One region of the Anaerobacillus sp. 63XJN7_4_ISO-PGPR-S23-413 genome, then DNA from elsewhere that is predicted to be linked to it. Evidence: a T-box and tRNA genes for the amino acid it is inferred to sense, from the RefSeq annotation. Region 1 holds a T-box; the other holds one or more tRNA genes.

Region 1 (11,855 bases):
GCTTCGTCATATGAGTGAAACATGCGTCCCGCTCCTTCCTTAAAAGAAGACGAATCTCTAAAAGAGATTCGTCATTTTCTTATTTTTTTAGTTCGTTTATACGAGCTTCTACGTTGCTTCGTCTCTCAAGATAATCCTTTTCTTTCGCTCGTTCTTCTTCGACGACTTTCTCAGGAGCTTTGCTAATAAAGCGTTCATTAGCGAGCTTCTTCTGAACACGATCAACTTCAGAATCTAGCTTCTTCATTTCTCCTTTTAGACGCTCGATTTCTTCATCAATATTGATTAACCCTTCAAGCGGCAAGAATAATTCAGCTCCAGATACAACAGCCGTCATCGATTTTTCCGGTGCCTGAAGTTCCGCTGAAATAGTCAAGGTTTCTGGGTTACAGAAGCGTTCGATGTATTGACTATTTTGCTCAAGCTGTTTCTGAGTATCAGCTGATTTCGGCTTAATACGAAGTTCAATCGGCTTGCTTGGTGCCACATTCATTTCAGCTCGAATGTTACGTACTGAACGAATAACTTCCGTTAGAAGCGCCATATCAGCAGCAGCTTCTTGGAAGTGAAGTTCTTCGTTCTTTACTGGCCAGCTTGCAACGGTGATCGATTCACCTTCATGAGGAAGGTGTTGCCAGATTTCTTCAGTAAGATAAGGCATGAATGGATGCAGAAGACGCATCGTTTGATCAAGTACATAAGCTAGAACAGAACGAGTTGTTTTCTTAGCTACTTCGTCTTCACCATAGAGCGGTAGTTTAGCCATTTCAATATACCAATCACAGAAGTCATCCCAGATAAAGTTGTAAAGGTAGCGACCCACTTCACCAAACTCATAGTTATTAATCAGGCGCGTCACTTGTTCAATCGTATCGTTTAAGCGAGTTAAAATCCATTTATCAGCTGTCGATTTTTCACCTGTTAAATCAAGTTCTTCATACGTCATGCCATCCATATTCATTAAAGCAAAACGAGAAGCGTTCCAAATTTTATTAGCAAAGTTCCACGTAGACTCTACCTTTTCCCAATAGAAACGGAGATCCTGACCTGGTGATGAGCCAGTGGATAGGAAGAAACGAAGGGAATCAGCACCGTACTTCTCAATGACATCCATTGGATCGACACCGTTACCGAGCGATTTACTCATCTTACGTCCTTCAGAATCACGTACAAGTCCATGAATGAGGACGTCGTTAAACGGGCGCTGCTCTGTAAATTCAATACCCTGGAAGATCATACGAGCTACCCAGAAATAAATAATGTCATAACCCGTTACTAGAACGTTTGTTGGGTAGAAACGGTTAAAGTCTTCAGCGTCTTCGTTTGGCCATCCCATTGTAGAAAAAGGCCAAAGCGCTGAACTAAACCACGTATCTAGAACATCAACGTCTTGCTCCCAGTTTTCAATATCAGCTGGCTCTTCCAGTCCAACGTGGATCTCTCCAGTTTCTTTATGATGCCACGCCGGAATACGATGCCCCCACCAAAGCTGTCTTGAAATACACCAGTCACGAATGTTCTCAATCCAATTTAAATACGTTTTTTCAAAACGCTCAGGTACAAAGTTCACTTTGTCGTCTGACTTCTGAAGAGCAATCGCCTGATCAGCAAGAGGCCCCATTTTAACAAACCACTGTGTTGAAAGATAAGGTTCGACAACAGCACCGCTTCGCTCAGAATGACCTACGGAATGAACGTGCTCTTCAATGTTGAATAAGATTCCTTTATCCTGTAAATCTTTCACAAGTTTCTTACGGCATTCAAATCGGTCCATGCCCTTGTACTCTCCGGCATTCTCATTCATTGACCCATCTTCATTCATTACGAGAATGCGCTCAAGGTTATGACGGTTACCAATTTCGAAGTCATTCGGATCGTGAGCTGGAGTGATTTTCACAGCGCCTGAACCAAATTCCATATCAACGTAATCATCCGCAACAATTTCAATTTCACGACCTACAATTGGCAAAATCGCTTTCTTGCCAACTAGGTGCTTGTAGCGCTCATCTTTTGGATGAACCGCAATACCTGAGTCACCTAGCATTGTTTCAGGACGCGTTGTTGCAATTTCGATATGTCCTGAGCCATCTGCAAGAGGATAGCGCATATGATAGAAGTGACCAGTTACTTCCTGGTGAATAACTTCAATATCTGAAAGGGCCGTTTTTGTTTGTGGGTCCCAGTTGATAATATATTCACCGCGATAAATTAAGCCCTTCTCATATAGCTTCACAAATACTTCACGTACTGCATCAGAAAGACCGTTATCAAGTGTAAAACGCTCTCTTGAATAATCTAGAGAAAGACCAAGCTTCGCCCACTGGCTACGAATAAAATCCGCATACTCTTCTTTCCATTCCCACGACTTCTCTAGGAACTTCTCTCGGCCAAGGTCATAGCGCGAGGTACCTTCTTCGCGGAGCTTCCCTTCAACTTTTGCCTGTGTCGCAATCCCAGCATGGTCCATTCCTGGAAGCCAGAGAACATCATATCCCTGCATACGCTTTACACGCGATAGAATATCTTGAAGCGTTGTATCCCAAGCATGCCCGAGGTGTAGTTTACCTGTAACGTTCGGCGGGGGGATTACAATTGTATAAGGTTCTTTATCTTTATCACCTGTTGCCTCAAAAAATTTGCCATCTACCCAATACGGGTACCATTTCTGCTCTGTTGCCTTCGGGTCGTACTTCGTCGGCATCGTTAGCTCTTTATTCGCCATTGTCACTCTTCCTTTCCATTCAATAAGTCTCAGGACATTTCTTCGGCTTTCCTTGTTCTCTTTCCACGAAGGTGTAAGCTTTTTAGACAACAAAAAAACTTCCTCCATCCTTAGGAAAAGGACGAAAGAAGTATTTTCGCGGTACCACCTTTATTTACAGCTAAATAAACGTTAGCTGTACGCTTCATTCGAATAACGGGATTACCGGATTCTCCTACTACTCGTTCAGAGAAACAGCTCAAGGGCGACTTCGAATGCTACGATCCTGAGAAATCTTTCAGCAAATGACTTCTCTCTCTGAAGGGTTCACATTCTACTACTCCCTATCTTTGCCTGTCGACTATTTGTATCACTAAGTTTACCTTTTTGATTCGAGATCGTCAAGATCATAAGAGCCCTTTTTCTTAGCTTAGCCAGTTCGCTCCCGCCTTAATCACCCAATTCCAACTTCCCACATAGTCTATTTGTAACAATAACTGAAAACAAAGGGGAATACCTGATATGAAAAAACGGTTTGGTGGAATGAATCGCTTTCAGATCCCACCCTCGTTATATAAGTTCAGAGATATTTGCGCTCAGTTCGTACCTCCGTTTATTGTGTTTCAAACGATCCGAACAATCCTTTTTCCAACATCTATAGATGTACTCATATTAATAATCCTTGTTGCCTTAGAAGTGTGCTTTTACTTTGAATGGATCTAGAAGCTTTCTAGAACGTTATTTATCCCATTCATCACTTCTATTTTTTTCGTAAATAGGCGGACATGCTTAATATGTGGCCATTGTTGTCGGTTTTCATTAAATAATGACACGCTATTAAAAACCGACTCTGGAAAATATAAATAGCTTGCAAGAAGCTCCTTTTCCTCATCATTAAGAGAAAATTGGGCTTCATATCTGGCAAGATGAGCAGTTGTGGCAGCAGGGTTGAATTGAAAAGGTTGAATAGATGAGCGAATAAAATAAGCAACATCCCTTATAGGAGTATCGCTAACTGACTTTTCGAAATTAATGAAATACCCTCTCCCCCCGCTTGATACATAATGAGAAGGAGAGCATTTTCCGTGACAGAGAACACTTCGATACCGTTTTGTTTCCAGAATTTGCTCATACCAGTCATCTAATCTTCTTTTCGCGAGCTCACAATACCTCATCAGCATGTGAAAATGTGATACAAAGGTAAGCTCAAATGGCGAAAGATAAATGCGTTTTTCAATTTGACTTACGTATTTCTCCATTTCAAATTGTCTACTTTCTCTTAATAAAACCATTTTCTGATACGACTGTTTGATCACTTCTTCAGAAAAAGCTTGCTCTTTAGCAGTATAGCCATGTAATTCAGCTAGGTTATGAACGAGAAGCTCATTTTTCTGAGCCGGACTTGTTTCCCTTTCATCTACCCATGGCGTTAAATAAACGATGTTGTTCCCTTGATAAACGAAGGAATCCCCATACTTTGTTCGAACAAGCGGTACATAACCTTCGAATTTCAGCTGTTTAAACCGCTCCTCTAGATAAAGCATACGATCCATCTGTTCTTTACTAAGCTTCGTTTTTTTTAAAGCAAACGCGCCTCTCTCTGTTTCGATCTTTGTGATTTTCCCCATTTGTACAACCCGTTCAGGATATAAATCATATTGAAATAAGAGTGCTGGATCGCTCATTAGAAGGTAACCCTCCTATCTGAAAGGGAGAGCTCAAGTTCCCTTAACATATCTCTATTTGCTTCCCACTTATCAATAAACTCTTTCATGACCTGATCAGGGTCATTCATATTCGATTGCAATGCCTGAATACACTCCTGCCACTCCCATGGAGCAAAAATAGCCTGAATAAGTCTGTGTTTCATATCGTCTTCCACGCCATTCACTAACGCTTCAAAGCATTTTACAAAATGATGGGAGTTTTTAAGAGCATACCAGGATTGAACTTCTTTCCTAATAACTTCGGAAGCAGAAACAGGTGATTCGTCGCTACTTTCAAAGTAGATTTGGCCTAAAACCTCTTTTAAAACTTGGTGAGTAAATGGAATGAATGGAAGCGAATAACACACCTCAAAATTCAGACGCTTTTTCACTTCTGGAATAAGGTTAACAAGTAACAAGTATTGTTCCTTATACGTTAATTTTATAGATGATAACTCTTCTAACGTCTTACGATAAGGGAAATCTAATGTAAGAGTAGCCTTCTCATCTCCGGTACTTAGTAGTGTCGCAAGTAAATATCCTTTCATTTCAGGAACGACGTCCAATGGGTAAACTTCTTCTACATGATCATGTATAGTCAAATAATCGTTTTCTATTCGGATAAATCCTTTCCCTTCACTTGTTCGAATCATTCGATTACAAAGAAGTCCATGTTGAGAAAAAAGACGGTCACGGAAGTTGAGATGATACTCAAGCAAATCCCGATCCCGCCAGTATGATAGTTTTCTTTTACCTAAATGGGTCATGATCAATTGTGGTTTCTCTAACCATTGGACAACTTTTAGATCATACTTCTCTTCAATGATCGCTACGAGATCCATTTCAATTACCCCTTTATCCCCTACCTTATTTGCAACATTCCAAAAGGTAGGGGCAGCAAACAATTTAAGTTAACGATTGACAGGAATATATAAGATCTGTCCTTCCTTCACTTCATCTTCCTCAAGTCGATTAACGCGCGCAAGATGACTTGGTAGGACTCGATAGCGTTCCGCTATTTCGGTTAACGAATCCCCAGGCTGGATAATACACATCTTCATTCTCGAAAATTGTTCTTCTTCTTTTGTCAGCATACTTGTAAGATAGAGCGCATTTTCTTCGCGCGGTGCTTGATTCCGGTTTTCCTGACGCTCTTGTTCCTCCTCTTCATAGTTATAATGATCGTCTTGATATGACCTCGTTTCTTCTACGATTGGCTGGTTATTATATTCATTGGAACCATCCATTTGCCTAGCCATTCTCGTGAGAAAGTCATACGTGGGTTCCGGCTGCTCTTGATCATCGTTCTCTAGTTCATTTACTTCATATGAGTCTGACTTAGCTCTCATACCTACTTGTGGAGCGCGTAAATGATAGGCCTGTTCCAATGATTCTTCCTCATTGTCATCAACGTATTTAATATCATTCTCCCAGATTGCATCTTCCTCTGTTGTATAATCCTCTGTCCCTTCGTCCTCTTCTACAACGTATAGTTCAGCTTCGTCCTCTTCCACACGATTTTGATCCCCCTGAATGCCACTAATGGAAATATCTGCTTTCAACTGAAGGCAATTCTCTTCCACTAGAGAGTAATCAAACGTGTCAACCGTAACGAAAATTTCCTCGAGACTCCTTATACGGCTTGCTGGAATCGTAATATCAACAGGGAAACGATGCCCCATTGACGCTGTACCATCTTCTCTAACGTTCACCTCATGAATGGAACGATAAGGGGAAGCTTCGTTAATAACTTCCTCATCTGTTTGGTCACGCTGCAAATATTCACCCGTTAAATATAAACAGCCTTTCACAGCTACATAATCCTCATACTCTTCAATCGAAATTTCAGGGTCAAGTGAGATAGATAGAACCTCTTCAACTTCCTGTCCTTTCTTTAACCAGACCTGCTCCTCCACGGAGAAATGCAAATATGAGCCTTCAGGCATGCCTTCTCCTCCTTTCAAACATTATCCATACATTACACATGTATGAGTGATTCACAGGATTATGTCTAAATTGAAAAAGAATGAAGAAGTTTTCAATTTCTTATCATAGAAAAAGCTACCGGCAAATGCCGGTAGCTTTAGGTTAGACTAGTTTAGAGAAAGCCGCTTCTGCAGCCGCAATCGTTTCATCAATATCGTGATCTGTATGGGCGGTTGACAAGAACATTCCTTCAAATTGAGAAGGGGGAAGTGAAATCCCTTGTTCAAGCATTTCTTTAAAATAGTTTGTAAAATGTTCAAGATTTGAAGAGGATGCTGTTTCAAAATTAATCACATCTTCATTAGTAAAGAAGAAACCAACCATCGATCCTGCACGATTTACTGTATGAGGGATATTGTATTTTGCAGCAGCTTTTGAAAGTCCTTCTCCAAGTCGCTCTGCTTTCCGTTCAAATTCCTCATAACTTTCTGGTGTGAGTTGCGATAAGGTTTCATACCCAGCCGTCATAGCTAGCGGATTTCCACTTAACGTTCCCGCTTGATAAATCGGACCGCTTGGTGCGATTTGGTCCATGATTTCTTTCTTACCGCCGTAAGCGCCAACAGGGAGCCCACCGCCAATAACTTTACCTAGACACGTAAGATCGGGTGTAACATTGTAATATCCTTGAGCGCAATTATACCCAACGCGGAAGCCTGTCATAACTTCATCAAAAATAAGAAGTGTGCCATTCTCTTCCGTTATCTTACGAATTTCTTCAAGATAGCCCTGCTGTGGTGGGACGACCCCCATGTTACCTGCTACAGGTTCAATAATGACGCCGGCAATGTCATCTCCAAATTCTTTGAATGCGTAACGTAAGCTTTCAAGATCATTATATGGAACCGTAATCGTGTTTTTCGCAATTCCCTCAGGTACGCCAGGACTGTCAGGTAGCCCAAGCGTTGCAACACCTGAACCTGCTTTTATTAATAACGAATCCCCATGACCATGATAGCAGCCTTCAAACTTAAGGATTTTATTACGGCCAGTATATCCTCTAGCTAAACGTAAAGCACTCATAGTGGCTTCCGTTCCTGAATTCACCATACGAACAATTTCAATAGATGGGACTCGATCAATCACTAGTTCAGCTAGTTTCGTTTCATACTTACTTGGTGCACCAAAGCTCGTTCCAAGCTCTGTCACAGCTTTAAGGCGATCAACAACCTGTTCATCAGCATGACCGAGAATAAGTGGTCCGTACGAAAGGACGTAATCAATATACTCATTTTGGTCGATATCATAAATTTTAGATCCTTTTCCTTTTTCCATAAAAATAGGATCCATACCAACTGATTTAAACGCCCTAACTGGACTGTTCACACCACCTGGCATTACTTTAGATGCTTCTTGAAAAGCTTCCTTAGAACGATCAAAATTACCCATTTTTACAACCCCTCTCTTTCAGTTCTATTGATCTAGCCAGCGAGCAGCATCTTTCGCAAAATATGTGATAATTAAATCTGCTCCTGCGCGCTTCATGCTTGTTAATTTCTCAAGGACAACCTCTTGTTCATTTAGCCACCCGTTCTGACTCGCAGCCTTTATCATGGAATATTCCCCACTTACATTATAGGCAACCATCGGTAGAGGATAACGATCTTTCAGTTCACGAATGATATCAAGATAAGAAAGAGCCGGTTTAACCATTAAGAAATCTGCCCCTTCTGCGATATCGCTCTCTGCTTCTCGAATAGCTTCGAGTCGATTAGCAGGATCCATTTGATACGTTTTACGATCTCCGAACTGCGGAGTACTATGAGCCGCATCGCGGAAAGGACCATAGAAAGCAGATGAGAATTTCACAGCATAGCTCATCACCGGGACGTCAACAAAGCCCGCTTCATCAAGACCCTTGCGAATAGCTGATACAAACCCATCCATCATATTCGACGGTGCAATCATATCTGCTCCAGCTTTCGCTTGAGAAACCGCTGTTTTAGTAAGTAACTCTAGAGACTGGTCATTTTGTACATACCCGTTTTCGATCACACCACAATGGCCATGATCCGTATATTGACAAAGACATGTATCTGCAATAACAGTTAATTCAGGAAACGCTTCTTTAATTTGTGCAATAGCTCTTTGCACGATTCCAGTATCACAGTATGCTTCTGATCCAACCGCATCCTTGTGATTTGGTACACCAAACATCATAATTGACTTAATGCCAAGGTCAACAACTTCCTGTACCTCTTCATTCAAACGGTCTAATGAATAGTGATAAACACCAGGCATAGAAGGAATTTCGCGTTTTACATTCTCTTCTTCAACTGCAAATATGGGATAGATGAAATCCTCTTTATGTAAATAGGTTTCTCTCACGAGTGATCTCATTGATTCAGATCGTCTTAAACGACGATGACGATGAAAGTTTCCTGTTTCCATTATACTTTCCTCCTATTTTTCAAAGAAATGCTCAAGGCTATCAAGCATTCCTTCAATTGTATATTGATCAGGGACTACCTGAGGTACGATCCCATAAGACAGTAGCGTCTTTTCAGTAATAGGTCCGATTACCACTATTGTGATCCCTTTAAGCTTATCTTTCAAATTCTCGGCTTGAAGAAGTTGATTAAAATGGTGGACCGTTGACGAAGAAGTGAACGTAATCACATCACACTCCCGCTCTTCAATCACTCTTTTCAATGCTGCCCTGGACTCGTAAGGAATGACTGTGTCATAGATAGGTAAGTCAGTTACGTTAAATCCAAGATCCCTTAATTGCCCCGGCAATACTGCTCGACCAAGATTCCCTCTTGGTAATAGCATCTTCTCATTTGGGTCAGCCTTGCGAGACAAAGCAGCTACAAGCCCTTCTGCTATAAAATCCTTTGGCATAAGATTGATTTCAATCCCATATCGCTTTAGGGCCTTAGCTGTTTTACTTCCAACCGCTGCAACCTTTACACCTATTGGAACCTTCGCTTGCTTCAAGAAAAACCGCACACCATTCGCACTTGTAAACACAATCCAGCTATATTCACTCAACGTGATCGAATTCAACAATTGATTCCGAGATTCGAATGAAATAAGAGGGATTTCAATAGAAATCCCCTCTTTTTCTTCAATTAATTTCGTAAATGATGTTGCCTGCTCCCGAGCTCTCGTGACCAATACACGCTTTCCTGAGAGCGGCGAGATCATTGGTCTAATTCTTCTTTCACACGGTCGAGGATATCCTTAGCTCCCTGTTCTTTCATTCTATTTGCAAGTGTGTTCCCTACCTGGATAGGATCATCACCAATTTCCATTTCTTTAATAATGATCGAACCATCAGGTTCTCCCACTAATCCAGTAACCGTAAGCGTCTCATCCTTAAGCGTCGCATGACCGGCAATCGGCACCTGACATCCACCTTCGAGGGTATGAAGAAAAGCTCGCTCCGCTAATACTGTTTTCGTCGTTTCATAATCACTGAATTGATTTAAAATAGCTCGTAGCTCATCATCACTTTCTCGACATTCAATCGATAAAGCACCTTGTCCAACAGCCGGTACACACAAATCAGGATCAAGGTATTCTGTAACAATCTCCTTTGACCACCCCATACGGTGTAGACCCGCTGCAGCTAGTACAATGGCGTCAAAATCTTCATCTGTAAGCTTACGTATACGCGTGTCAATATTTCCGCGAATCCACTTAATCTCCACATCCGGACGAATGGCTTTCAACTGTGCACCACGTCTCAAACTGCTAGTTCCTATTACGGCACCTTCTGGAAGCTCTCTGAACGTCTTCTTCGATTCAGAAATAATCACATCTCGATGATCTTCACGTTCAGGTATACACCCAATCATTAATCCTTCAGGCAAAATAGAAGGCATATCCTTCATACTATGAACCGCCATATCAATATCTCCTCTTAACATGGCGTCTTCAATTTCCTTCACAAATAGTCCTTTTCCCCCAACTTTTGAGAGCGTAACATCAAGAATTTTATCACCACGAGTGACAATCTCTTTGATTTCAAAATCAACATCCGGATTTAATTCCTTTAGTTTACTGATCACCCATTTTGTTTGAGTGATCGCTAATTTACTTCTTCTTGAACCAACTACGATTTTACGCATTATTTATCCTCCAAACTTTCAGTGCTCCCCTTATACATACCAGAAATGGAATTCTGAAAATGTTCCAGAAAGGAAGACATTAATTAAAACGATAAGAAACGCCGCTACGTTCCATAAAGCAAGGGATTTCCCTTCCATATCTCTAGCTACCTTTTGATATAAATACGTACTATATGCGCCAAGAACAAAGAAAGAGATAATAACCTTTGCATCCAGTAAGCTGAATGTATCTACTTTCAAGATCGCCCATACGATTCCTAAAATCAGGCTCAGTAACAAAAGCGGCACACCCAGAACGCTACATAAATAAGACAATTTCTCAAGCTGTGACAAATCCCCAAATCTTCTCAGTCGTTTGCTCCACTTCTTGCCTTTTAACATTTGATAGAGAGTTAAATACATAATCGAGAAAATAAAGGAAAGTGAAAATGCTCCATATGATAAGAAAGCCATCGTAATATGAATAATCGAAAGCTCAGACATAAGCTGTTCTGTGAGTAAACTCGATGCCTGCTCTCGAGTAGCAAATAAGTTGATGGCCATGATACTGAAACCGAGTACATTTGCAAAAAAGACAAAGAAATCGACTCGAAAAAACCAATTAATTAAGAGTGATAGTGAGACAATCACCCACGCATAAAAAAATAACCCCTCAAAAGGTGTTAAAATCGGGAAGCCGCCAATTTCAATAATCTGCGTTACAAGAAACGCACTTTGCAGGATCCAGACAATAGAAAGCAACCAGAAAGCAAACTGATTTACTTTCCGGTTGTTCTGCAAGAAATCAATAAAATACCCAAGTACACTAAGTGCATAAAGTAATATCGTTATATCATAAAGCCAGCTGGCGTTCGTCACAAATCATGTCTCCTCTCCTAGGAGCGCAACTGCGATACCTGTAATAAAGGGGAGTAGTCAACGGATTCATGCTGTCTTTTTTCTTCGTTTTCTTTCACTCTTTGCTTATGGAGTTCTCTCTCAATCTCTTCTTCAATCGCAAATATTTTAGTGAAGATCTCAAGCGACTCTTCTGCATTTGGCTCTGCAGCCATCTCCTTCACTCGCACTATAGGATCACGTAGCAGCTGGTTCACTATACTTTTCGTATGCTTACTCAATACTTTTCGTTCCCGATCTGTTAAATTAGGCAGTTTGCGTTCAATACTATTCATTGTTTCTGCTTGAATCGCAAGTGCCTTCGTACGTAATGCTGTAATCATCGGTACAACTCCAAGTGTATTGAGCCAATCTCTAAATTGAACTAGATCTTCTTCAATCATAAGTTCAATTTTCTCTGCTTCCTTCTTACGCTCTGCAATGTTTGTTTCGACAATCCCTTCTAGATCGTCAATATCGTATAAGAAAACAGAGTCCATATTATTAAGT
Region 2 (11,855 bases), 1.3 Mb from region 1:
CAATTCTCTTCTAAAATACCCTAAATTAATGTATTGAAAACACGAAAATCTTTTCAATTCTCCTGTTTAGACGCATGTCCAACAATAATTCAGCATAAAAAAAAGCCCATTAAAAAGGGCTAAAGCACATCTTCTTTACGAATGATCTCTTCATACTTTTTCCAGAACATTTCAAGATCAGACTTAGAGGAATCTGTCTTAATAGCATTCCACACAACTATCATAAATAAAGCAAGTCCAAGAAATAAAGCGGCTAATGATAATAGTACAGCTACCATCAAATCCCCCCTAAACGGTTCTTTCCATTTTATGATGGTAAATGCACTAAAATGTTAGAATAAACAGATAATACTTGATTCTTTTTTCTAACTAGGTTATGTTACGAAAAACATCTTTTTCATCAAACAAGCACTTATTATCAAAAAGCAGAGTATAAGGAGGAGCATTATCATGGATCACTCTCGAAAAGATATTAAACAAATTGAAGAAAAGGCTAAAGAAGATCAGCGCCGTGCCGAGAAAGCCAAAAAAGTTGTGAAAGAAGCACAAAAAAGCGCCAATCCACAAAGAGAACACAACGAATTCTCATCGAAACAATAACAAAAGGACGCCTTCTAATTGGAAGGCGTCCTTTTGTTATTGTTCTGTATTCAATTCAATCAGATTGCCATCAGGATCAGAAACAAAAATTTGGGCAAAACCACTTTTACTCGTTGGATTCTCATAAACCTCTATCTTTTTTTCACGCAGCCACTTCAACGTATTATCATAACTAGTAACACGAAAAGCGAAATGCCCTTCCCTGGATGATAATGAGGTTGAACCGCGAAGCGTATTAGCATCAGGATACACAATTAAATGAAGCTGTTGTTGACCGATTTGAAACCAGGCGCCTGGAAAATCAAAATTGGGGCGCTTCATTTCTTTCAAGCATAATATATCTTTATAAAACTTTTTTGCCCGTTCAAGGTCTGTTACCGCCAAACTAACATGATGAATTTGCTGCACTTCAATCAATTTTGTCCCTCCCGCTCTTTACTTCTTGATTCTCTTGATTACTACCTAACTTTTGACTTGAAGGTAAACTAATTCGAAAAACAGTTCCTTTGCCCTCTTGGCTAGTAACATCAATGCAACCACCGTGTTCCTTAATCACTTTATAGCTTACCATTAATCCTAGACCAGTTCCTTTTTCAGAAGTTTGGTAGTAAGGTTCACCCAGTCGATTAATCAGATGCTTGGGTATTCCCTCGCCTTGATCTTCTACTTCCACAATCACTTCTTTTTCTCTATTTTCCAAAAGACTGATTCTAAGTTGACCGCCATGCGGCATGGCTTCAATACCATTATTCATAATGTTCATAATGACCTGCTTAATGTGTGAACTGATACAAACGCACTGAATATCCGTATGACTATAAACTTCAATTATATCAATACTACACTCAGCAGCCTTTTTCGATAGGCGCTCAATTAAATCTCTCATTAGATGATTCATGTGAACCGTTTCGTACGAGACAAACTCTCTTTTTGATAGAAGAAGAAATTCATTTATCGTCTCCTCTAGCTGTTCCATTTCACCCCCAACTACTTTAAGAAGTTCTTGATTAACCGCTTCATTTCCATCCAGCATTTGAAGAAAACCTTTCACTGTTGATAACGGGTTTCTAATTTCATGGGCTACCCCTGCCGCAAGATCACCAAGAACATGGCTTGTTTCCGTCTTACGTAGATGTTCTTCCGCATTCTTAATCTGTGTCACATCTCGAATAATGACAAGATGATGCTCAGGATAGATGTGGTAGCTTAGTGTAAAACTAAATGTTTGAACGACACCTGTTTGATCGTTCATTCTTTTTCCTTCGCCGCTTCTCCCTAATTCAGCAGGATGGTCCCAAGTAATATCACATTCTTTTTCTAATGAAGAATAATGCTTATCAACGACCTCGTTCTCTTGTAATTGAAATAGTTCACAAAATGCCCCATTAACTTTTACAATGATTCCTTTTTCATTTAGGATAGCCATACCATCTAAAGCTCTTTCGAACAATTGACGAAACCGCTCTTCACTTCGCTTTAGTTCTGAGAACATTTGTTTTCTCTCTGTAATATCACGGTATATGGTTAAGTACAAATCTCCATATCCGCTTTTCTTCGTTGTAAACTCAAGCTGTTTCTTTTCTCCACCGAGCATTGTGAATTGAAGATCGCCTCGAATTTCACCTTGTTCTTCTAACATTATTTGAAACGATTTTCCCGCCTTAATATCCACGCCTTCAAGAAAATCAAACAAATTATACGTTTTCAAATCATTTAAGCTTACCTTAAAGATCTGACAAGCAGCAGGATTCGCGTCTACGATCATCCGATCTTTGTCCCAAATTAAAATACCATCTAACGCATTTTCAAAAATGTTCGTGAATTTATCTTTGCTTTCCATCAACTGGTCAAACAATACCTGTTCTTCGGTAACATCGCGAATTATTGATAAATTATAATCTCGATAGGCTTTATACGTTATCGATAATTCAACGGATTTCCGTTTGCCATTCTCAAGGAGAACAGGAAGCTTCTCCACTACATATCCCTTGTCAATCAAATTCTTTCTCATTTTTTCCAATGTTTCAAGCCCCTGAGGTGCAACATGATGTCCAAGCTTCATAGATTGAATCGATTCCATATCAATTTCAAAAATATCACAGCATGCCTGGTTGATTTCAATCAAGTTTCCCTCTTGATCTGAAAGCGTCATGCCATCTCTAGAATGATTAAAAATATGATCAAGCTTTCGACTTTTTTCAATCAATTCGAGCTGAAGATCATTTTTTTCCAGTTCAGAGCCGTCTTCAAGCATGGAAAATGTTTGCTGATTTGGTTTTTTATATTCCATACGCGGTCTCCCTTTATGTGTAATAGTCTCATTATACCATCTCGGGGCGTTGAACATAGTATTTAACTCCTAGAGTCATCATTTTACTGTATGATTTAATATCCTTTTCCTTTATCGAATACAACTGAGCCATTTACATATCTTCAGATGAATAAACATGAATGACTACTGACCCTTCGATCGCTTTTGCTCTTATTAGAATCGGCTGATTAAAATCATTTCGAAAGGAAAAATCTGGTCCGTACCAGCTAACCGTAGCATCTCTACCAGGCTTCACATATGGAACACTTCTACTATGGGAATAACGTTCTAAAATATGGACACCAGCCTGATCTACTGCATTAAAAAGAGTAGATGAGACTTGACAAATGCCACCACCAATTCCTTCAGATAACTCTCCTCTTACAATGACTGGAGCTGGTAAATAGCCTTTCTCTTTTGTTCTTTTCCCAACTGTTCGATTGAAAGAAAACGTTTCTCCTGGGAATATTACAGTATTGTTAATCGCCTCAGCCGCTAACATAATATTCTTCGTTCGCTCCAGATTCCCTTTCCTAAAATAAGTAACAAACCCTCCCACTTGTTTTTTTCTAATGGATGATAAAAGCTCTGCGTTTACTTTTGGGTAAAGAATGGTGAGATCTGGTTGAATCCAAGTTGAACTATTGCGGTATAGACTATGAAGCAAATTCTCTCGAAAAGCGCCTCGATGTAACTTGTATCCATTGACTCCATCGACAATAGCTCCTTGATTATCAATGTAGGCATTTACTGGAAACTTTGAGATAGCTACATCTACCTCATCCATTAATTCCTCCACCCGATCAGCTTCATAAAAGGGATAACCAAGGTCTTTTGAAAACAACTCTTCTTTCTTAATCTGATAAGTTTGTGCTCCTTTGTGGTGAATCGTTATGTGATGGTTTGAAAGCGCTGAAAACGCTATGGCCAAAGATAGAAATAAGTGCACCTTTACCATTCCCCCTTCTGAACTCGATCGTAGTATGCTTCATTTTAGGGATTAATAAAATAGCATACATCAGAATCGCTTGAGCAAAATAACTATGATGACTATACACAAGGGGGGAGCTAATGAAGCGTTTATTTACTTGTATCATTTTATTATGTACGCTAGTCATTCCTACACGCGCTATAGCTGCCGAACCTTTTGATCACCTTCTCCCTATCGATAGTGAAATCAAACTTCTGCCATGGGAAAAAGCAAATGAGCTCCTCCCTCGGAAATCGATTTTTACAATGATTGATATTGAAAGTGGGACTTCATTTCAAGTTCAACGGAGAGCTGGTAGTAAGCACGCAGATATACAACCGTTAACGAGTAAGGACACAAAGGTTTTAAAAGCGATTTATCAAGAATGGAGTTGGAAACGAAGGGCTGTCATTGTGCTATACGAAGGGAAAATGATTGCTGCTTCCATGAATGGAATGCCTCATGGAGCTGGCGCATTAGATAATGGATTTAACGGACACTTTTGCCTTCACTTCTTAAATAGCACGACTCATCGCACCCCTACACCAGATCCCGCGCATCACTTAATGATTCTAAAAGCAGGAGGACAGTTAGATCGCTATTTAATGAAGCGGACCCCTGAACAGCTCGTTGATGTTCTCATGCTAGCGATCAATAACACAGATGCTTCTTTATTAAGAAGAATTGTTTCTACACCTTTATCTGAGAACGAATTAATCGACCTCTCTCGCTTGTCGTTTACGAAATGGAAAGTGATCAAAACAGATCAAGCTGAACAACAAGTCAAAACCAGAGTCGAAATTTATATAAAAGATGCTGGTGTTATTACAACAACGATTGATTTCGCTGCACGACAAGATCCGATCACAAACAAATGGCAACTCGAAATACCAAAATTACTCGAAATTTCAAAAGACTAACAAGGAGTGACATAAATGGATCGTTTTGAACAAGCTTATGAAGAGTATGTTAAAAATAGTGAGGCATATCATACTCCACCAGAGGCAAATTCCACCCATATTACGGCCGTCCGCAAAAATGAGGATGGAGATTTAATTGCTTTTAAAACAAACACGGGAGAAGAGCTAGATTATGTCCAGGCTTTAGACGCTGCAAAGAATGGTCAACTTTCGGGGGTAGATGTATTTCAAAAGTATGGTAGAGAAATTATTCGAAGTGAGCCTGATGGTACGAAAGAAAATAATTTCGATCATTTACCAGAATTTTAAGGATGTCCGATCTCACTCCTCCGTTTACTTCTTGAACCAATGCAAAAAAAGCGGCACCTCAATGAAGTTGAGGTGCCGCTTGGAATGTATTATGTATGGTGATCCGTATTGGGCTCGAACCAACGACCTCTACCCTGTCAAGGTAGCGCTCTCCCAACTGAGCTAACGGATCAATTAAGACATTTATAAATATACATGAAGTTCTAAAGAACTGTCAATCCTTTCATGGGAAAATATTAGAAAAAAGGGCACCGAAACGATGCCCTTTCATTTATCCGATTCGTTCTTCTTTATCTCGCTTTTCACGCTCTTCTTTATCAAGGGATTCCTCTCGATCACGCAGACGATGCGCTAGGCGACTAGATGCATTTGCCGCAATGCTTGCGATGAGATCATCAAGGAAGGTATGAACACTTTCCCCTACTTTTGTATCAAGCTTTTCGATGATACCAAATTTTTGTTTATCAAGGTGACCGAATGTCGTAACAGCTATACTACCGTAGCCGAATACAGCACCAAGTGCGATTGTTTCATCAACACCAAATAACCCTTCATCCGTCTCAACAATGGATTGAAGTGGTTCAGAAAGCTTCCCTTGTTCCGCTAGCTTATCTAGTTCAATTCCAACAAGAACCGCATGCTGGATTTCTCGTTTTGTGAGAACAGCCTCAACACTTTCGACACAGTCCTCCATGGAAAGATCATCTACATAAGGGGATTGCATTTCGTAAACAATTTCTGCAATATCCTCGATTGTAACGCCACGTTCTTTTATTAGGGCTTTTGCTGCTGCTTCTGTTTCTCTACTATGGATGCGCTTCTTCATAATAAGACCCCTCTCTGTAAACGATAAATAATTATGTGTTAGAATCATTATATCACTAATGTTTTTTACATTGTCAAACAATCAAACTATTTCAACAATTTTACAGGAGGCACTGCAATGAATCGAGGTACATACAAAGATGAAAGCATCTACAGTCACTATTTAAAAGAAGAAATTCCTTTCCAAGTTTATTTACCATATAATTATTCACCACTATACAAATACTCTTTTCTTATCGCTAATGATGGGAGCGATTACTTTAAATTAGGAAGACTTGGCCGCACAGCCGATGAACTAATTGAAGATGACGAAATAGAAGAGCTCATTATTGTAGGGATTCCCTATAAAAGTGTGGAAGATCGCTGGAGAAAATATCATCCAGACGGAGAGCAGTCAGATGATTATCTTCGTTTTCTTGCGAATGAACTTGTTCCTTATTTAGATGAACAGTATGCTACCTACCATCTTGGTTATGGAAGAGGATTAATTGGGGACTCTTTAGCAGCTACAGTCGCTTTGCGCGCTTCTCTTGACTATCCAAGAACGTTTGGTAGGGCTATCCTTCATTCACCATATGTAGATGAGGCAATCATGAATAAGGTAGAGGACTTTGCTGAGCCTGAGTTGCTATCTCTATACCATATTATCGGAACAGAAGAAACAGAAGTACCTACAACAGATGGGAAAACCAAAAATTTTATTAATCCGAACCGTAAATTAAATAAAATTATAAAGGAAAAAGATTTTGATTATTTCTATGATGAATTCGAAGGCGGTCACCTTTGGAAGAACTGGCAACCGGATATGAAACGCTCTCTTTTACACATGTTTAAACTCTAAGTGAGTCAATCGTTTCTTATTTTTGAATTTTTGGTATAATTATAAATGGAACATTATATGACTTGTCATTAATGGCAATCGAGTATATTAACCAGGAGGGAATGGAATATGAAATACGGCATTGCAATTTTCCCATCGAAAAAACTAGCAGACGTTGCTAACTCCTTTCGAAAACGTTATGATCCGCACTATGCGCTCATTCCACCACATTTGACTTTACGCGAGGGCTTTGATGCAACGGAAGAAGAAATTCAGAAATTAACACCTGTGCTACACAAAATCTCTGATGAGTCTAAACCTTTTTCAATGCATGTTTATAAAGTAGGATCTTTTAATCCTGTTAACAACGTGATTTATTTTAAAGTAAAAGACAATGAAGTTCTTGATGATTTGCATAGAAAGCTAAATCCTGAAGAGGCACTTTCGGAACGTGACTACAACTTTGTGCCTCACATTACGATCGCACAGAACCTTTCGGATGATGAACATTCTGATGTATATGGTAGCTTGCAGATGAAAGATGTTAATCACGAAGAAACGATCGATCGCTTCCAGCTTCTTTATCAATTAGAAAATGGTATGTGGACCGTTTATGAAACGTTCCATCTTGGCAAAGTTCGCTAATGGTAGTTCGTGTTGTGGAAACTGATAAAGAAAGAGACGATGCCTTTAAAGTAAGGTATGAGGTTTTTGTTGAAGAACAAAACGTTCCCGCTGAACTAGAAATAGACGAGTTTGAAGTGGAAGCTACTCACTTTGTGGCATATGACCAGAATTCCCCTGTAGCTGCTGGCCGTTATCGTATGAAAGATCAATTGGCTAAAGTGGAGCGTATATGCGTACTTCTCGAATACCGAAAAACGGGAATTGGTCTACAACTTATGCAAGCAATTGAGAAACATGCAAGTGGGATGAATCTTAAGGGAATGAAGCTTAACGCACAATTAACAGCTGTAGGTTTTTATGAAAGACTTGGATACAATACGGTTTCAGAAGAATTTATGGATGCTGGTATTCCACACGTTACAATGACAAAAAACTTTTGACACTGGTTCTTACCAGTGTCTTTTTTATTGTCATCTTACTCCTCTAAACCAACCATGCAATAGTTATTAAAGTGCAAAATAAATTTTACCTTCCATTTTCAATTTATTTTTTCCTTTTTCGTACATCCTAAGAAAGGAAAACAATATGGAGAAGGTGATCCTTTGAATGTTGGATCAATTACGCTGGAGCTACTTGTCGGCTTTCTTGCATTATTGATTTTAACGAAAGCACTCGGAAAAACTCAAATTACACAAATAACCCCTTTTGATTTTATTTCTTCTCTAGTCCTTGGAGAGCTTGTGGGAAATGCGATATATGATAAGCATGTAAATATATTTTCAATAATGTATTCCGTTTTTTTATGGGGCATATTGATCTACGTTGTCGAATGGGTTACTCAAAAATTTCGCGGGACGCGTTCTTTCCTCGAAGGAAGTCCATCGATCGTCATTCATAACGGCCAGATTAACCGTGTGCAATTAAAGAAGAACAAGCTTGATATTAATCAATTGCAAAATTTATTGCGACAAAAAGATGTTTTCTCGATGAAAGAGGTTGAATTTGCTATTCTTGAAACAAATGGAAGTATTAGTGTTTTAAAGAAATCAGACTATCAAGAGCCCACGAAGCAGGATTTTAATCTCAAATCGGAACGAGGCTATCTTGCTTACTCCATTATCTCTGATGGAAAAGTGGATTGGGGAAATTTGCAGGAAGCTGGTCTTAATGAGGGTTGGCTTCAACAAACATTGAAAGAGCAACACATAGATCACTACCATGAAGTATTGCTTTTAGAATGGAAGAAAGATGAGGGGATTTTCCTACAAAAAGTAAAGACATAAAAAAAGAGCAGAAAAAGCTGCTCTTAAAACCAAGTAAATCCCTTATCATCATCGTCGGTAGCTCTTTCTTCTTTCTTACTTTCGTTTTCTCCACCTGTTTCGTTTGACGAGAAAAACCCCCACGGATCACGACGGCTACTGCGGTTATCATCTGTCTTATACTCATGATCATCTCGCTCTTCTTTTATAATTACTTCATTCGCTTTAATGATAACACGGTCTACATGAATGACTTGCGGTTTTCTCTTCTTCTCAGACATTCTAAATCCTCCCCCTCTTATCCTCTTACTTCACATTATCCTATGCAGGAGGAGGATAGTGGGTATGGGCGCCATCTATATTAGTAGCTCAAGGCTATTTGATTTGAAACTTTTATTTTATAATTCTCTTTTTGAAAATAAACAAATCCTTCAATAATAACAGGCTCTTTAAATTCAGATTTAATTGGGATTTGAAAACTTTCGATCCCGATCTTATCTCCAGGTTTCAATATCACTGGGTGTAACGGAGAAATCCAAATTTCTCCCTTCTCTTTTGATTTCTCTAACCAATCATGATCAGGAAATACCCACTGAATTCGATCGCTTGCATCAACGCCTTTTGTCTCCACATCATCAATGGAATAAATACGCCCTTTTAAGGTAGCGGCCTCTCTCGGCAAAAAGCGAAAGCAAACAAGAGGACTACGCAATTTCGTTGTTCCACAATTTTCAATTTGTAAATCGCCACGAATCATAACCGTCTGCTTATCGCTAATAATTATAGAAGTATTGAAGTAGCTCACAGCGTAAGTCGCAGCTATTTCATCTGTTTCCTTGACTGACTCTGATACTTCTTCGTTCTTTTGATACTGCGCCCGCTTCTCAAGGTTTTTCACTTTTCCTTGATAATGCTGAAGCCGCTTGTCTTTTTCATTGATTTCTATTTGCATCTCTGCAAGAAGGTTTTCATATCCTTGTATCCTTACATCATCTTGCGCAACACTTTTCTTCTCTTCTACTTCTTCCTTAATCAGCACATGCTCTTTTGCCTGGTTTTCAAGCTCTTTTTCTAATAAATTTAACTCTTCCTGCAAATGAGCAATCGTTTTCTCCTGCTCCTTACTTAACTCGATTTGCTTCTCAAGCGAAGCTAATTGATCGTTCGCAAAAATAAGTTCTTTCTCAAGTTCCAGCGATTTTTCTTGAAAATATTTCGTACGTGAAATGAGACGAGAATAACTCAATTTTTCACCCTGCATGGAACCTCCCCCTCTCTTACCAGCGCTACATTCTATATGTATGAGTGATAGGTCTCTTTTCATAACAAAAAAGTGCAGGATATGATCTCCTGCACTACTGATTTATGACTGTTTCTTGTATTTAATATCATCAAATGTGATGCAATCATCAACGGTAAGATCGCCTTCTTCAACTTCCACAGTTCCTGTATTAAAGACAACTTTTCCTCTACGGTTTAATAAATGCACTTCAAACCACTGATCGTCGTCTGCGTCAACTACAGCAAGTTTAAAGTCAAACGTACGACCGCGATCCGTTACACCGCTACCTTCAACGATGAACTTCAAACCATCTCCACATTCTTCGCACTTAAGAGTATCTTGATCGAAGCTCGTTGCAGTGAATGTAAAATCGTTCTTTCCATCGCTTGAGTCTGTGTCATGGAAATTAAGTTTCATAGAGCTTCCAGTAAGACTACAATTATCACAAATGTTTACAAGCAGTGTTGCTTTACCAGAATCATCATCACAGTCTATTTCTCCACTCGCTTCCCCACTTAGTGAGCAATCACAATTTGGACGAGGGAAGATGTCTGGACACTGTTCCGGGAATTCAATTGGAGGACACTCATCGATCAAGTCAGGTGCAATTAGATCATTATCACGAGGTGAACAGAACTTCGCAAGAACCTCTAGTTTCACTTCAGCTTCTACTTGAATGTCTACACAGAAAATAACTTCTAGATCAAATGAAGATGGTGCAGGACAGTTTAATAATACAGTTCCTGAAGGAATGCGGCATACAATTTTAGTGATTCGACAGAAGAGATCTGTTCCATTCGGGAAGCATAGCACAAATGATTCAAGAACAGATGCGTTGCAATCGACCTCTGTTACTAAATCGCCATGTCGGTCGACAACCTTCACCTTTACATCAGTTGTAAATAAAAGGTCAACGAGTTGAGCATCTGCAAATCCCCCACCAGGGATTGCTACGCTAACATCCCGTTTTTCTCCAATTTGTTCACAGAAAAAGTCATCTTCTGTATGCTCGCTGCCTGAGAGTGGGAACAAAGGAGGTGCTTCTGGTGTTTTACATACAATACGAAGGGGACGGCGGCTTGGATCTTCCATAGCACATTCGATCTTTTTAAGCTCATGATCTGTAAATTTGATTTTCTTCTTTACAGAAAGCTGATCGGTTACCCAATCGTATACTTTTTGAACGCGAATGCACTCATCCTGTAGGCTATTTGTAGCTGTAGGAACGGTGCGTTGCTTATGTTGTTTGTGACCCATATCGTTCCTTCCTTTCTTTCACATGATAGGTTGATTCACTACATACTATGGAATTAGCACAGAAATGCAACAGAAGGAGCTGCCCAAATTTCATATGCGTTTCTCATGGAGAAGAAAGGAGAAGATTTTTTGATAAATCTCATCTGGAAAGATAAAGTGATTTGTAAGCTCTCAAGCGAAGAATTAAATGCGCTATTATTACTTCTTCCATACTGGGGGCTGCAGATGAACGACAATGTTCTTACGATGCCTTTAGAAGGGAAGAAGCTGCATCTCACTTCCGAGTGGAGCCACTATGCTTATTCCCTTATGGAGTTAGTAAGGCATACGGGAATCGATGCTACACATATGGAAGAAAACAGTGACCTATCGATCACAATGGATGTAGCCTCACACCTCGCTTCTCCCCTATCCATTTTGATCGGGAACAAAAAAGTACGCCCGAAAGCACTCGACTATAAGAGCCTTGATTTACAAAAAAGAATTCACAAAAATGCCTGGCTTCCTTTCAATGGATCCACAATGACTTGCTTTATTAAAGAAGATGATCATTATACTGCAATTGAATGGATTTCCTATATGATCATTCAATATTTTATGAAACCCTATTTCAAGCCGGTACATCACATTTCAATCGGTATGTATGAAAGATTAGTTACAAACGTTTTAGAA

What was found. A T-box is a leader RNA that pairs with one kind of tRNA and senses whether it is charged. The one in region 1 lies ahead of AC0VYO_RS15505 (valine--tRNA ligase), so its partner is inferred to be a tRNA-Val.
Region 2: it has a tRNA-Val gene. The T-box ahead of AC0VYO_RS15505 (valine--tRNA ligase) is inferred to sense a tRNA for this amino acid. The anticodon was not compared.

What each region holds. Positions count from the first base shown of each region.
Region 1 covers NZ_CM149688.1:2,923,319-2,935,173, forward strand. Annotated here, with positions in the region: gene AC0VYO_RS15500 (bifunctional folylpolyglutamate synthase/dihydrofolate synthase) at 1-23, opposite strand, end outside; gene AC0VYO_RS15505 (valine--tRNA ligase) at 80-2,722, opposite strand; T-box leader at 2,837-3,061, opposite strand; gene AC0VYO_RS15510 (phosphotransferase) at 3,421-4,386, opposite strand; gene AC0VYO_RS15515 (hypothetical protein) at 4,386-5,249, opposite strand; gene spoVID (stage VI sporulation protein D) at 5,319-6,353, opposite strand; gene hemL (glutamate-1-semialdehyde 2,1-aminomutase) at 6,496-7,782, opposite strand; gene hemB (porphobilinogen synthase) at 7,807-8,784, opposite strand; gene AC0VYO_RS15535 (uroporphyrinogen-III synthase) at 8,797-9,513, opposite strand; gene hemC (hydroxymethylbilane synthase) at 9,540-10,469, opposite strand; gene ccsA (cytochrome c biogenesis protein) at 10,500-11,327, opposite strand; gene hemA (glutamyl-tRNA reductase) at 11,345-11,855, opposite strand, start outside.
Region 2 covers NZ_CM149688.1:1,611,476-1,623,330, reverse strand. Annotated here, with positions in the region: gene AC0VYO_RS08840 (hypothetical protein) at 120-278, opposite strand; gene AC0VYO_RS08835 (hypothetical protein) at 451-600, shown strand; gene AC0VYO_RS08830 (VOC family protein) at 637-1,008, opposite strand; gene AC0VYO_RS08825 (PAS domain S-box protein) at 1,010-2,890, opposite strand; gene AC0VYO_RS08820 (VanW family protein) at 3,024-3,842, opposite strand; gene AC0VYO_RS08815 (hypothetical protein) at 3,983-4,801, shown strand; gene AC0VYO_RS08810 (DUF3892 domain-containing protein) at 4,817-5,110, shown strand; tRNA gene AC0VYO_RS08805 (tRNA-Val) at 5,207-5,282, opposite strand; gene AC0VYO_RS08800 (phosphatidylglycerophosphatase A family protein) at 5,382-5,936, opposite strand; gene AC0VYO_RS08795 (alpha/beta hydrolase) at 6,054-6,776, shown strand; gene AC0VYO_RS08790 (YjcG family protein) at 6,885-7,400, shown strand; gene AC0VYO_RS08785 (GNAT family N-acetyltransferase) at 7,400-7,822, shown strand; gene AC0VYO_RS08780 (DUF421 domain-containing protein) at 7,985-8,665, shown strand; gene AC0VYO_RS08775 (hypothetical protein) at 8,689-8,925, opposite strand; gene AC0VYO_RS08770 (hypothetical protein) at 9,006-9,905, opposite strand; gene AC0VYO_RS08765 (BMQ_0737 family morphogenetic spore coat protein) at 10,008-11,183, opposite strand; gene AC0VYO_RS08760 (hypothetical protein) at 11,289-11,855, shown strand, end outside.